3 regions of the Bradyrhizobium sp. USDA 4516 genome follow, and region 1 is predicted to be linked to each of the others. Evidence: riboswitches for the same ligand, from Rfam matches in the RefSeq annotation. Region 1 holds a riboswitch; each other region holds the start of a gene.

Region 1 (3,959 bases):
CATGTGGTTCGTTATTTAGGCGAACTAACATGCTGTATGGCTTGTGAAATTGAGACTTGCACCAAGCGCCAAGCGCGTCAATCGGTTTCAGGTCGCATCGGACGTACACAAACGAATGAGGCCGCGCGCCAGATTTTGGCTTTACAAAATCGTCGGCTGAGATTTTCGTAACGCGCGCGCGATGCCGGCGCCGTCAGAACAACAAGAGAGAACAACGATGAACCCCGCCAATCTCCCCTTTGATTCCGAAACGATGCTGCAGGGCCTGCGCAGCTGGGTGGAATGCGAAAGCCCGACCTGGGACGCCGCCGCGGTCGAACGCATGCTCGATCTCGCCGCCCGCGAGATGGCGATCATGGGTGCGACGATCGAGCGCATCGCCGGACGCCAGGGCTTCGCGGGCTGCGTCCGCGCCCGTTTCCCCCATCCGAAACAAGGCCAGCCCGGCATCCTGATCGCCGGCCATCTGGACACCGTTCACCCCGTCGGCACGATCGAGAAGCTGAAGTGGCGGCGCGAAGGCAACAAGTGCTTCGGGCCGGGCATCTTCGACATGAAGGGCGGCAACTACCTGTCGATCGAGGCGATCAGGCAATTGGCGCGCGCCTCCTTTACGACTCCGCTGCCGATCACCGTGCTGTTCACCCCCGACGAAGAGGTCGGCACGCCGTCGACGCGCGACATCATCGAGGCGGAAGCCGCGCGCAACAAATATGTGCTGGTGCCGGAGCCCGGCCGTCCGAACAACGGCGTCGTCACCGGCCGCTATGCGATCGCGCGCTTCAACCTGGAAGCCACCGGCAAGCCCAGCCATGCCGGCGCAACGCTGTCTTCCGGCCGCTCCGCGATCCGCGAGATGGCGCGGCAGATCATCGCCATCGACGGCATGACCACCGAGGACTGCACGTTCTCGGTCGGCATCGTGCATGGCGGCCAGTGGGTCAATTGCGTCGCGACGACCTGCACCGGCGAAGCGCTCAGCATGGCCAAGCGCCAGGCCGATCTCGACCGTGGCGTCGAGCGCATGCTGGCACTGTCGGGCACCGCCAACGACGTGACCTTCAAGGTGACGCGCGGCGTCACCCGCCCGGTGTGGGAGCCCGATGCGGGCACCATGGCGCTCTATGAAAAGGCAAAAGGCCTTGCTGCAGCGATGGGTCTCGATCTGCCGCACGGCAGCGCCGGCGGCGGCTCGGACGGCAACTTCACCGGCGCGATGGGCATCCCCACGCTCGACGGCCTCGGCGTTCGCGGCGCCGATGCACATACGCTCAACGAGCACATCGAGGTCGACAGCCTCGCCGAACGCGGCCGCCTGATGGCGGCACTGCTGGCGACGCTGGACTGACATCGATTTGCACTGCACAACACGTTGGCACTGCCGGATCGAAATTTAGCCTTGTCCATTTTTGAGGCTTCGCCTACGGTCCGGCCGTCCAACGCGACGATGCGGGAGAGATCGAAGCGACAACATTCGTGTTGTTGCCTTTGGCGCCGACGGAGCAACCGCCCCGGAAACTCTCAGGCAAAAGGACTGTATCGTCAGGACGATCTGGAGAGAGACGAACATGGCCGCACATCAAGGGCCATGACGTCCACCGAAGGGGATAGTTCGCTTCTGGCCCCGGCCCGATGCGGATCAAGCTCTCAGGTACCGTGACAGATGGGGCGCCGATGCCGGTTTCACCGGCGGTTCGGCGACTCTAACCCACGGGAGCCTGACAACTATCATGCCACACATCGCGATCATCGGCGCCGGCATCACCGGCGTAACGACGGCCTATGCCCTGCTTGAACGCGGCTACAAGGTGACTGTCCTCGACAGGCATCGCTACGCCGCGATGGAAACCTCGTTCGCCAATGGCGGACAACTCTCCGCCAGCAACGCCGAGGTGTGGAACAGCGCCGCGACCATCCTCAAGGGGCTGCGCTGGATGCTGAGAAGCGACGCGCCGCTGCTGATGAACCCGAAGCCGAGCTGGCACAAATATTCCTGGATCGGCGAGTTCGTAGGCCACATCACGCGCTATCGCGGCAACACCATCGAGACCACGAAGCTCGCCATCGAAGCGCGCAAGCATCTGTTCTCGATCGCAGAGCGCGAAAACATCGCCTTCGATCTCGAACGCCGCGGCATCCTGCACGTCTATCACGACAGGGCCGGCTTCGAAGCCGGCCTCAAGGTCAACACGCTGCTGCAGCAAGGCGGGCTCGACCGCCGGCCGGTGACCCCGGACGAGATCCGCGTCATCGAACCCGCGCTGCAGACAACCTGCTATGGCGGCTTCTTCACGCCGTCGGACGCGATCGGCGATATTCACAAATTCGCGCGTGGGCTTGCCGACGCCTGCATCCGCCGTGGCGCGAGCTTCGTCCATGAAGCCGACGTCGACACGATCGCACACGGCGATGACGGCTTCCGCATCGGCTGGAACGAAGCTGCTTCACATGATGCTGCGGTCGCGACGCGCCAGCAGCTACAGGCGGACGGGATCGTGATTTGCGCCGGCGTGGCGAGCCGCCACTTCGCCAGCCTGCTCAACGACCGCGTCAATGTCTATCCGGTGAAGGGCTATTCGATCACGGTGCAACTCGATGCGCCGCAAAGCCGGAATGCGGCCCCAACCGTCAGCCTGCTCGATGAAGCTGCGAAGATCGTCACCAGCCGGCTCGGCGCCGACCGCTTCCGCGTCGCCGGCACCGCCGAGTTCAACGGCTTCAACCGCGACATTCGCGCCGACCGCATTCAACCGCTGGTGGACTGGGTGCGGCATCATTTCCCGGAGATCGACACGTCGAAAGTCGTGCCATGGGCGGGCCTGCGCCCGATGATGCCGAACATGATGCCGGTGGTTCGCGCCGGACGGATTCCGGGCGTGTTCTACAATACGGGCCACGGTCATCTCGGCTGGACACTGTCGGCGGCAACGGCGCAGATGGTGGCCCAGGCGATCGACGATTGGCGCGACCTCGACACGCCGCCGATGGCGCCGACGTTCGGTGCCGGGCTCGACGTGCCCGCCGACGCGCGCAAAGCTGAAATCAATCCACCTTCCAGTGGACTGCTTCAAACTTCACCGGAGGAATAATCGCGGCCAACAGGACTGATTAGCTGCACCGCAAAATCCGCAGCACCGATGGCATGGGACTTGCTCAAGTTCTACCGTGAGTCTGCTACCATCTGTGCTACGGTCTGGTGTGCAACGGTCCCGCTGGGGACTTCATCGACCACAACCCAACGGATCAAATTTGCTCGGATATCTGCTTCGCCGCATCCTCGCCGCCATTCCCGTGATGGGCGTGGTGGCTCTGTTCGTGTTCCTGTTGCTGCGGCTGACGCCGGGCGACCCGGCCGCCATCCTCGCCGGCGACAACGCGACTCCCGAACAGCTCGAACGCATTCGGACCTCGCTTGGTCTGAACGAGCCGATCTACATCCAGTTCTACACCTGGATCGCCAAGTTGCTGCACGGCGACCTCGGCGTCTCCCTGATCTCGAACAAGCCGATCCTCGAAATGATCGTCCCGCGCCTCGAGCCCTCGATCTCGGTCGCGCTGGCCACCATCATCCTCTCGATCCTGGTGGCGGTGCCGCTCGGCGTGATCGCGGCGTGGAAGCACGGCACCTGGATCGACCGCTTCGTGATGGGGCTTTCCGTGCTCGGCTTCTCGGTGCCGGTGTTCGTCATCGGCTATGTGCTGATCCAGATCTTTGCGATCGATCTGCGCTGGGTTCCGGTACAGGGCTTCAAGAGCATCTCGGCCGGCTTCGGTCCGTTCTTCCAGCGCCTCATCCTGCCGACCTGCACACTCTCCTTCATCTATGTCGCGCTGATCGCACGCATGACGCGGGCCTCGATGCTCGATGTGCTCGGCGAGGATTACGTGCGCACGGCGCGGGCCAAGGGCATCGGCGAGACCGGCGTGCTGCTGCGCCATGCGCTGCGCAACGCCGCCGT
Region 2 (3,959 bases), 7.5 Mb from region 1:
CCGAGATGATGCTCCATTGCAATCTCAGCAGCATTTTCGATTTGTTCGTTGGTGCCACCTAGGGCGGCGGCAAGTCCTGCAGCCGCCATCGCGGCGGCCGAGCCGACCTCACCCTGACAACCAACTTCCGCGCCGGAGATGGAAGCGTTGTGTTTGATGATGCTGCCGATCGCGGTCGCAGTGAGAAGGAATCTGCGCATGCCATTCACATCGGATCCGTCGCAGAAGTCACGGTAATATCTGAGAACGGCGGGTAACACGCCGGCGGCGCCATTCGTCGGTGCCGTGACGACCCGACCACCGGAAGCGTTCTCCTCATTCACGGCAATGGCAAAGGCGGACACGTACTCGAACGCTTCGCTTGGGGAGCGTTGGTTGGCCAGCGCAGCAGACCGAAGTCTCTGAAACAGCTTCTTCGCTCGGCGCGGGACTTTCAAACTGCCGGGCAGGTCCCCATCTCGATCGAGGCCGCGATCGACACACGCCATCATCACTCGGATAAGGGTGTCTAGAAGTTCAACGATGGAAGGCTCGTCCCGGCGTGCCAGCTCGTTGACGAACGCAACGTCAGCTATGGTGCAGAAATTGGCGCGGCATATTGCCAGGAGCTCATCCGCCGACCGGAAATCGAAGCCGAATGCAAAGGTCTGCACCTTTGATGCGCCGCTGTCTCCGTCGCGTTCGACAAATCCCCCTCCAACGGAGTACCAGACCTCTGAGGCGATGATTTCGCGGCGTATATCGAAGGCTTGCAGCAACAGCGCATTGGGGTGACGGTCGTAGACCGTTTGCCTGTCAAAGACGATGTCGCGTGCTTCGATGAATTCGATTGCAGTATCATTGGGAAGAACAACGCTGCCACTCGATCGTATCTCGGCCAAGATCGAGTCGGTCTCATCCGGCTCCAGCTGGTCGGGCGAGTGTCCGGAGAGCCCGAGCAAAATCGCAGCGTCCGTTCGATGGCCTTTACCAGTCCAGGCCAGCGATCCGAAGGCGGTAACGGCTATTCTGCTGGTCCTTTGTTGCCGCTCTGCGCCTAGGCCTCTCACGAAAGAGGACGCGATCTTCATCGGTCCGATCGTATGTGAGGAAGACGGACCGACCCCAACCTTGAACAAGTCACCCAGCCCGATGGGCAACATGATTTGCTCGCCGCGTTGCGCAGCCCGCTCGAGCAGGGTGGTTATTGCTGTTGTTAACGCAGATACCGACATGAAGCACCTCTAGCCATCGATCAAATCGATCGAGCTGTTGAAGCGCCCCATCTGTCTTTTTGGCCTGAGAGTGTTATCCCTTCGGCGGATGCTGACCGCATCACTTTCCAGATGTAGATCCGACACGGTCCTTTTGCCTGAGAGTTTCCGGGGCGGTTGCTCCTTCGGCGCCGGGTATCCGGCCTCTCCCGTGGTCAGATAGACTTAGTTACTTCTCTAAAACTCCAAACACTGATGATTGAAAAATAGCTGCCGAGTGGGCTGTATCGCAGTCGCCTGGATCGAGCAAGGGCGCGCCGTTCTGTCGTCCGTGAAAACGGTTCACCGCTTGGTCGAATACTGTTCGTTTGCGTTCACCGTAGGCAAATACTTAGTTTGCCGAGCCTCTCATCGGTGAAGCAACACGTCAAGCGGCGGCGATGTTGCGCACGATGTTTGATTTCGTCCGGGCTTCGATGCGAATCCCGGTCCTCGTTATAGACCCGAAGAATTGTGAACTAGCAGGCTGCTCAATGACCTGCAGAACTGAGAGGGTTGAAACGTCGTGTGCGGCTGTCAATGATCATAATTTGCGATGTCTGCCCGCTTGCTCCGTGATGCTGCTTCAACTTGGCAGTCGCGGACGCCCGGTTCGTTTGCTCCGGGCAATGCGGTGCATGTCTGCAGAGCGTTTGGTTCAGTTCGGCGAGCGCTTTCCAGGCTGACGCGACTCTTCGCCGCCGTTTCACGGAACTGCTGATGATATGTCGCATCGAGATCGATAGGGGATTCGTGTGTTCGGGTTGAATAGCCGAGATGCCATCGCTGAAGTCGGGAAAGAAGAAGTGTCCCGATCAACGGACCAATCACGCTCCTCATTTCTCGCGGTTCGCGACGTCAGCGTCGTGTTCGGCGGCATCATCGCACTGAACGGCGTGTCGTTCGACATGCGCCATGGACAGATCCTCGGGCTGATCGGGCCGAACGGCGCCGGCAAGACGACGCTGTTCAATTGCCTGTCGCGGCTCTATCAGCCGTCGTCGGGCGACATCCTGATGGAAGGCAAGAGCATCCTGTCGCGCCCGCCGCACCGGATCGCCGAGATCGGCATCGGCCGCACCTTCCAGAACGTCGCGCTGTTCCCCAACCTGTCCGTGATCGACAATGTGCGCGTCGGCGCGCATGCGCGCACCTCGAGCGACATCGTCAGCGACTCGCTGCGCCTCGCCTGGGTCCGCCGCGGCGAGACCGACATGAACAAGAAGGTGCACGACATCCTTGGCTATCTCGATCTCGAGGACGTCGCCCACACCGTGGTCTCGGGACTTCCGTTCGGCACCCAGAAGCGCGTCGAACTGGCGCGCGCCCTGGCCGCGGATCCGAAGATCCTGCTGCTCGACGAGCCGGCCGGCGGCCTCAATCACGAAGAAGTCTATGTGCTCGGCGACCTGATCCGCAAAATCCGCGACGACCGCAAGATCACCGTGCTGCTGGTCGAGCATCACATGGGTCTCGTGATGTCGATCGCCGACCACGTCGTCGCGCTCAATTTCGGCCGCAAGCTTGCCGAAGGCACGCCGGCCCAGGTCCAGGCCGACCCTGATGTCATCAAGGCCTATCTGGGGAGCAAGGACCAATGACCACGATGCTCAACGTCAAGGACCTGCGCGCCTATTACGGCCAGGTTCAGGCCCTGCACGGCCTCTCCTTTTCGCTCAACGAGGGCTCGCTGACCACCCTGCTCGGCGCCAACGGCGCCGGCAAGACCACCACACTGCGGGCGATCTGCAACATGGTGCGCTCCACCGGCGCGATCGAGTTCGAGGGCAAGCCGATCGGCACGCGCTCGACCGAAAACGTGGTCCGCCTCGGCATCGCCCACGTGCCGCAGGGCCGCGGCACCTTCACCAACATGACGGTGGAGGAAAACCTGCAGCTCGGCGCCATCAGCCGCCCGGACAAGAAGGCGATCGGCGCCGACATCGAACGGATGTACGAGCATTTCCCGGTGCTGAAGCAGCGCTACACCCAGCAGGCCGGCACGCTGTCCGGCGGCGAGCAGCAGATGCTCGCGGTGGCGCGCGCGCTGATGCTGCGGCCGCGCCTGATGCTGCTCGACGAGCCGTCGTTCGGCCTCGCGCCGCTGATCGTGCGCGACCTGTTCCGCATCCTCGGCAAGATCAATCGCGAGGAAAAGGTGACCATCCTGGTGGTCGAGCAGAATGCGCAGCTCGCGCTTGAGCTCGCCGACCAGGCCTACGTGATCGAAACCGGACGGATCGTGATGTCGGGCAATGCCAAGGACATCGCGAACAACGAAGACGTCCGCAAATCCTATCTCGGCTACTGAGGGAGCTGGCACAATGGAGCTTTTTGCCAACCAGGTCCTGGCCGGCATCGCCACCGGCGCGATCTATGCCTGCATGGCGCTCGCGGTGGTCATGATCTACCAGGCCATCGACCATCTGAATTTCGCCCAGGGCGAAATGGCGATGTTCTCGACCTTCGTGTCCTGGCAGCTGATGCAATGGGGCGTGCCGTATTGGGGCGCCTTCGTGCTCACCGTCGCCTTTTCGTTCGCCGCCGGCATCGTCATCGAGCGGTTGCTGTTCAAGCCGCTGGCGAAGGCGCCGATCCTGACCAACGTCGCCGGCTTCATCGCGCTCTACGCGATCATCAACTCGGTCGCCGGCCTGATCTGGGACTTCACCATCAAGCAGTATCCGACGCCGTTCGGTTCCTCACCGTTCCTCGGCAGCCAGCTGA
Region 3 (3,959 bases), 7.5 Mb from region 1:
AACCCTTTTAGCCGGCTGACGTACTCAACCTGCAGACGCCGGCCAGTCTCATTCAGCGCGGCTGGCGCAACGAGCGCAGGAGCATTTGCCGACAAGATTCCTTCCGTCATTTCGCCGGCCAGATTTAGAGTGTACAGACCAAATCCTGCGGAGGAGGTCATAATAACGGGCGGACGATAGCCCGCCCTCTTCATCGCATCTAGAATTCCAACAGAGTCTCGAATGAACGAACTCGCAAACAGGACGTCCGGATTTTGTTCCTTGATCCGGCAGACGATATTGTCGAAATCGAGATCGGCCCCATCGTACCTTGCGTCGTACGTGTAGCGCTGTATTGGCTTGATGTTCTTCGCAGTCAGGGCCTTGACGGTCTCGTCGCCACAACTCACGCCATACGCGCTCCCTTCGTTGATTACCATGACCCGAAGGTCGCTCTTCTTTGCCAGGAGCGGAGTGACCTCGTGCAGAACGTAGTCGACAGCAGCTTCCTCGACTGGAGTAGCGTAGGTATTGGTACGAAACGTATATTTCGGCTTGTGGGCGAACAGAGATGCCGCCCACGCGGTTTGGGTCCATAATACCGCCCCGTATTTCTCGCATACTTTCGACACTTCGATGCTGTGGTTCGACCCATAGCAACCGACGATCGCTCGCACTCCCTCTTGAGTAATCATTCTTTCAGCATGCTGGGCAGCTTCTTCGGGTGATGATCCGTCGGCCTTCACCCATTCAAACTTTCGAGACGATACATCACGCGAATTGATGAAATGCATTGCGGCGTCCGCTCCGTCGAACGAGTCTTGGCCCAGTTCGGCGACGCCGCCAGAAAACATGAATATCGCACCGATCTTGGTTGGGGCTGCGCTTTTGTTGACAGGCATTTTGAATGGTCTCTCGCGATTGATAGAGGTTCGGGTCGGGGATGAGTGAGCCTTGAAACACTACAGGATTTGTTGCCGCTCTCGGCTCGATATCGGCTGACGCTTGACGTGAGCGGATCTAACGATGGGGAAACAAGGCTCACATGGAGACAAGCCGCATGATCCTTCAGACGGCCTGCCGAAAGCGGTTTCATGCGAACTTAGCGGCTCGTGCAGCGTGAGCATTCCGGCGAAGAACGTGTCTTCAGCGATCGGTTGAATGGCCAGGTACTTAGTGTGCTTGGATTGACAAGTCCGGCTTGGCTATGTTTCGTGAGCGCTTCAACTGGCAATCACGTCGGGAGAGACCGGCCTTATCGCCGGCGCCGAAGGAGCAACCGCCCCGGAAACTCTCAGGCAAAAGGACCGCGTGACGTCTGACATCTGGAAAGAGACGCTGGGGTTCGCCCCGATGCGTCCGCCGACGGGATAATACTCTCAGGCACAGCGACAGATGGGGCTTTCTGCAGGTTTCTCAAGGGGAAATAGGTCCCCGGCGGGAACCGCGAGGGCCCTGTGATGCTTGCGCGCGAAACCTCCCCGCTGAAACAGACCCCGCTGCACGCGCTGCATCTGGCGCGCGGCGCCAAGATGGTGCCGTTCGCCGGCTATGACATGCCGGTGCAATACGCGGCCGGCGTGCTGAAGGAGCATCTGCACACCCGCAAGGAAGCCGGTCTGTTCGATGTGTCGCACATGGGCCAGCTCGTGCTGAAGGCCAAATCCGGCAAGGTCGCGGATGCCGCGCTCGCGCTGGAAAAACTGGTGCCGCAGGACATCGTCGGTATCGCGCCGGGACGGCAGCGCTACGCGCAATTCACCAACAATGACGGTGGCCTGCTCGACGACCTGATGGTGGCGAATTTCGGCGATCACCTGTTCCTGGTGGTCAACGCCGCTTGCAAGGCCGAGGACGAGGCGCATCTGCGCGCGAATCTCTCCGACGCCTGCGAGATCGTCTCGCTGGCCGACCGCGCGCTGATCGCGCTGCAGGGCCCGAAAGCCGAATCGGTGCTGGCGAAACTTTGTGCAGATGTCGGTTCGATGAAATTCATGGACGCCGGTCCGCGCCGGCTCAGTGACGTCGACTGCTTCGTCTCGCGCTCCGGCTATACCGGCGAGGACGGCTTTGAGATTTCCGTGCCCGCAGACAAGGTGGAAGCCCTGGTCACCGCGCTGCTCGACAATCCCGACGTGTTGCCGATCGGGCTCGGCGCGCGCGACAGCCTGCGGCTCGAAGCCGGGCTGTGCCTCTATGGCCATGACATCGACACCACGACGACACCGGTCGAAGGCGCGCTGGAATGGTCGGTGCAGAAGGTTCGCCGCAGCGGCGGCGCCCGCGCCGGCGGCTTCCCCGGCGCCGACAAAATTCTCGCGCAATTCGCAGATGGCGCTGCGCGCCGACGGGTCGGCCTGAAGCCTGACGGCCGCGCACCGGTGCGCGAAGGCGCCGCGCTGTTCGCCGATGCCGGCTCGACCGAGCAGATCGGCAAGGTGACCTCGGGCGGCTTCGGCCCGAGCCTCAATGCGCCGGTTGCGATGGGCTACCTGCCCACGGCCCTTTCCGCCGTCGGCACCACCGTTTTCGCCGAAGTGCGCGGCCAGCGGCTGCCGCTGAAAGTCGCCGCTACGCCCTTCGTCCCCAATACCTACAAACGCTGAACGCCAAAGGATCGACCCCATGACGACGCTGTACACGTCCGACCACGAATGGCTCCGCATCGAGGGCGACGTCGCCACGATCGGGATCACCGACTATGCGCAGTCGCAGCTCGGCGACGTCGTGTTCGTCGAACTGCCCAAGGTCGGCCGCAGCCTGAAGAAGGCCGAGGCCGCCGCTGTCGTCGAATCCGTCAAGGCCGCCTCCGACGTTTACGCGCCGATCTCCGGCGAGGTGGTCGAGGTCAACGACGCGCTCGCCGCCGAGCCCGCGCTGGTCAATTCCGACGCCGGCGGCAAGGCCTGGTTCTTCAAGCTGAAGATTGCCGACAAGGGCGAGCTCGGCGGCCTGATGGACGAGGCCGCCTACGCCGCGCACACCGCCTAAAGGATCACTCCGAGGATCACGTCATGAACGCGCCCTTCAAGCCGATCAACGAAGCCGCCACCGATTTCGTCCGCCGCCACATCGGACCGTCGCCGCGCGACGTCAACGCGATGCTGGAGACGGTCGGCGCCGCGAGCCTGCAGGCGCTGATGAACGAGACGCTGCCGGCGTCGATCCGGCAGAAGGCGCCGCTCGATCTCGGCCGGGCGCTGAGCGAGACCGAGGCGCTCGCGCATATGAGCGAGCTCGCCGCGCAGAACCAGGTGTTCACCTCGCTGATCGGCCAGGGCTATTCGGGCACCATCCTGCCCGCGGTGATCCAGCGCAACATTCTGGAGAACCCGGCCTGGTACACCGCCTATACGCCGTACCAGCCGGAGATCAGCCAGGGCCGGCTCGAGGCCCTGTTCAATTTCCAGACCATGATCTGCGATCTCACCGGGCTCGACGTCGCCAACGCCTCGCTGCTCGACGAGGCGACCGCCGCGGCGGAAGCGATGGCGCTCGCCGAGCGCCACTCGCAGGTCAAGGCGAAGGTGTTCTTCGTCGACAAGGAGGTGCATCCGCAGACGGTGGCGGTGATGCGCACGCGCGCCGCGCCGCTGGGCTGGGCGCTGGTGGTCGGCGATCCCCTGACCGAGCTCGACAACGCCGATGTGCTCGGCGCGCTGCTGCAATATCCGGGAACGTCGGGCGCGGTACGCGACCTCAAGCCTGCCATCGCGTCGCTGCGCGCCAAGGGCGCGCTTGCGATCGTCGCGGCGGACCTGCTGTCGCTGACGCTGCTCGCCTCGCCCGGCGAGCTCGGCGCCGACATCGCGATCGGTTCGGCGCAGCGGTTCGGCGTGCCGATGGGGTATGGCGGACCGCACGCCGCCTATATGGCGGTGCGCGACACGCTGAAGCGCTCGCTGCCCGGCCGCATCGTCGGCCTCTCGGTGGATTCGCGTGGCCAGCCCGCCTATCGCCTCGCGCTGCAGACCCGCGAG

The links. Region 1 has a riboswitch for glycine ahead of ACVI1L_RS39370 (D-amino acid dehydrogenase). Riboswitches for the same ligand answer to the same signal wherever they lie in the genome.
Region 2: linked by a shared signal. The riboswitch ahead of ACVI1L_RS04610 (L-serine ammonia-lyase) and the one ahead of ACVI1L_RS39370 (D-amino acid dehydrogenase) in region 1 are both predicted to bind glycine.
Region 3: linked by a shared signal. The riboswitch ahead of gcvT (glycine cleavage system aminomethyltransferase GcvT) and the one ahead of ACVI1L_RS39370 (D-amino acid dehydrogenase) in region 1 are both predicted to bind glycine.

The regions. Positions count from the first base shown of each region.
Region 1 is NZ_JBSRXT010000001.1:8,479,899-8,483,857, forward strand. It holds gene ACVI1L_RS39365 (M20/M25/M40 family metallo-hydrolase) at 218-1,348, shown strand; glycine riboswitch at 1,441-1,547, shown strand; glycine riboswitch at 1,551-1,665, shown strand; gene ACVI1L_RS39370 (D-amino acid dehydrogenase) at 1,731-3,089, shown strand; gene ACVI1L_RS39375 (ABC transporter permease) at 3,250-3,959, shown strand, end outside.
Region 2 is NZ_JBSRXT010000001.1:978,346-982,304, reverse strand. It holds gene ACVI1L_RS04610 (L-serine ammonia-lyase) at 1-1,214, opposite strand, end outside; glycine riboswitch at 1,330-1,415, opposite strand; gene ACVI1L_RS04605 (ABC transporter ATP-binding protein) at 2,039-2,833, shown strand; gene ACVI1L_RS04600 (ABC transporter ATP-binding protein) at 2,830-3,543, shown strand; gene ACVI1L_RS04595 (branched-chain amino acid ABC transporter permease) at 3,557-3,959, shown strand, end outside.
Region 3 is NZ_JBSRXT010000001.1:990,161-994,119, forward strand. It holds gene ACVI1L_RS04655 (ABC transporter substrate-binding protein) at 1-881, opposite strand, end outside; glycine riboswitch at 1,210-1,298, shown strand; gene gcvT (glycine cleavage system aminomethyltransferase GcvT) at 1,440-2,585, shown strand; gene gcvH (glycine cleavage system protein GcvH) at 2,605-2,970, shown strand; gene gcvP (aminomethyl-transferring glycine dehydrogenase) at 2,994-3,959, shown strand, end outside.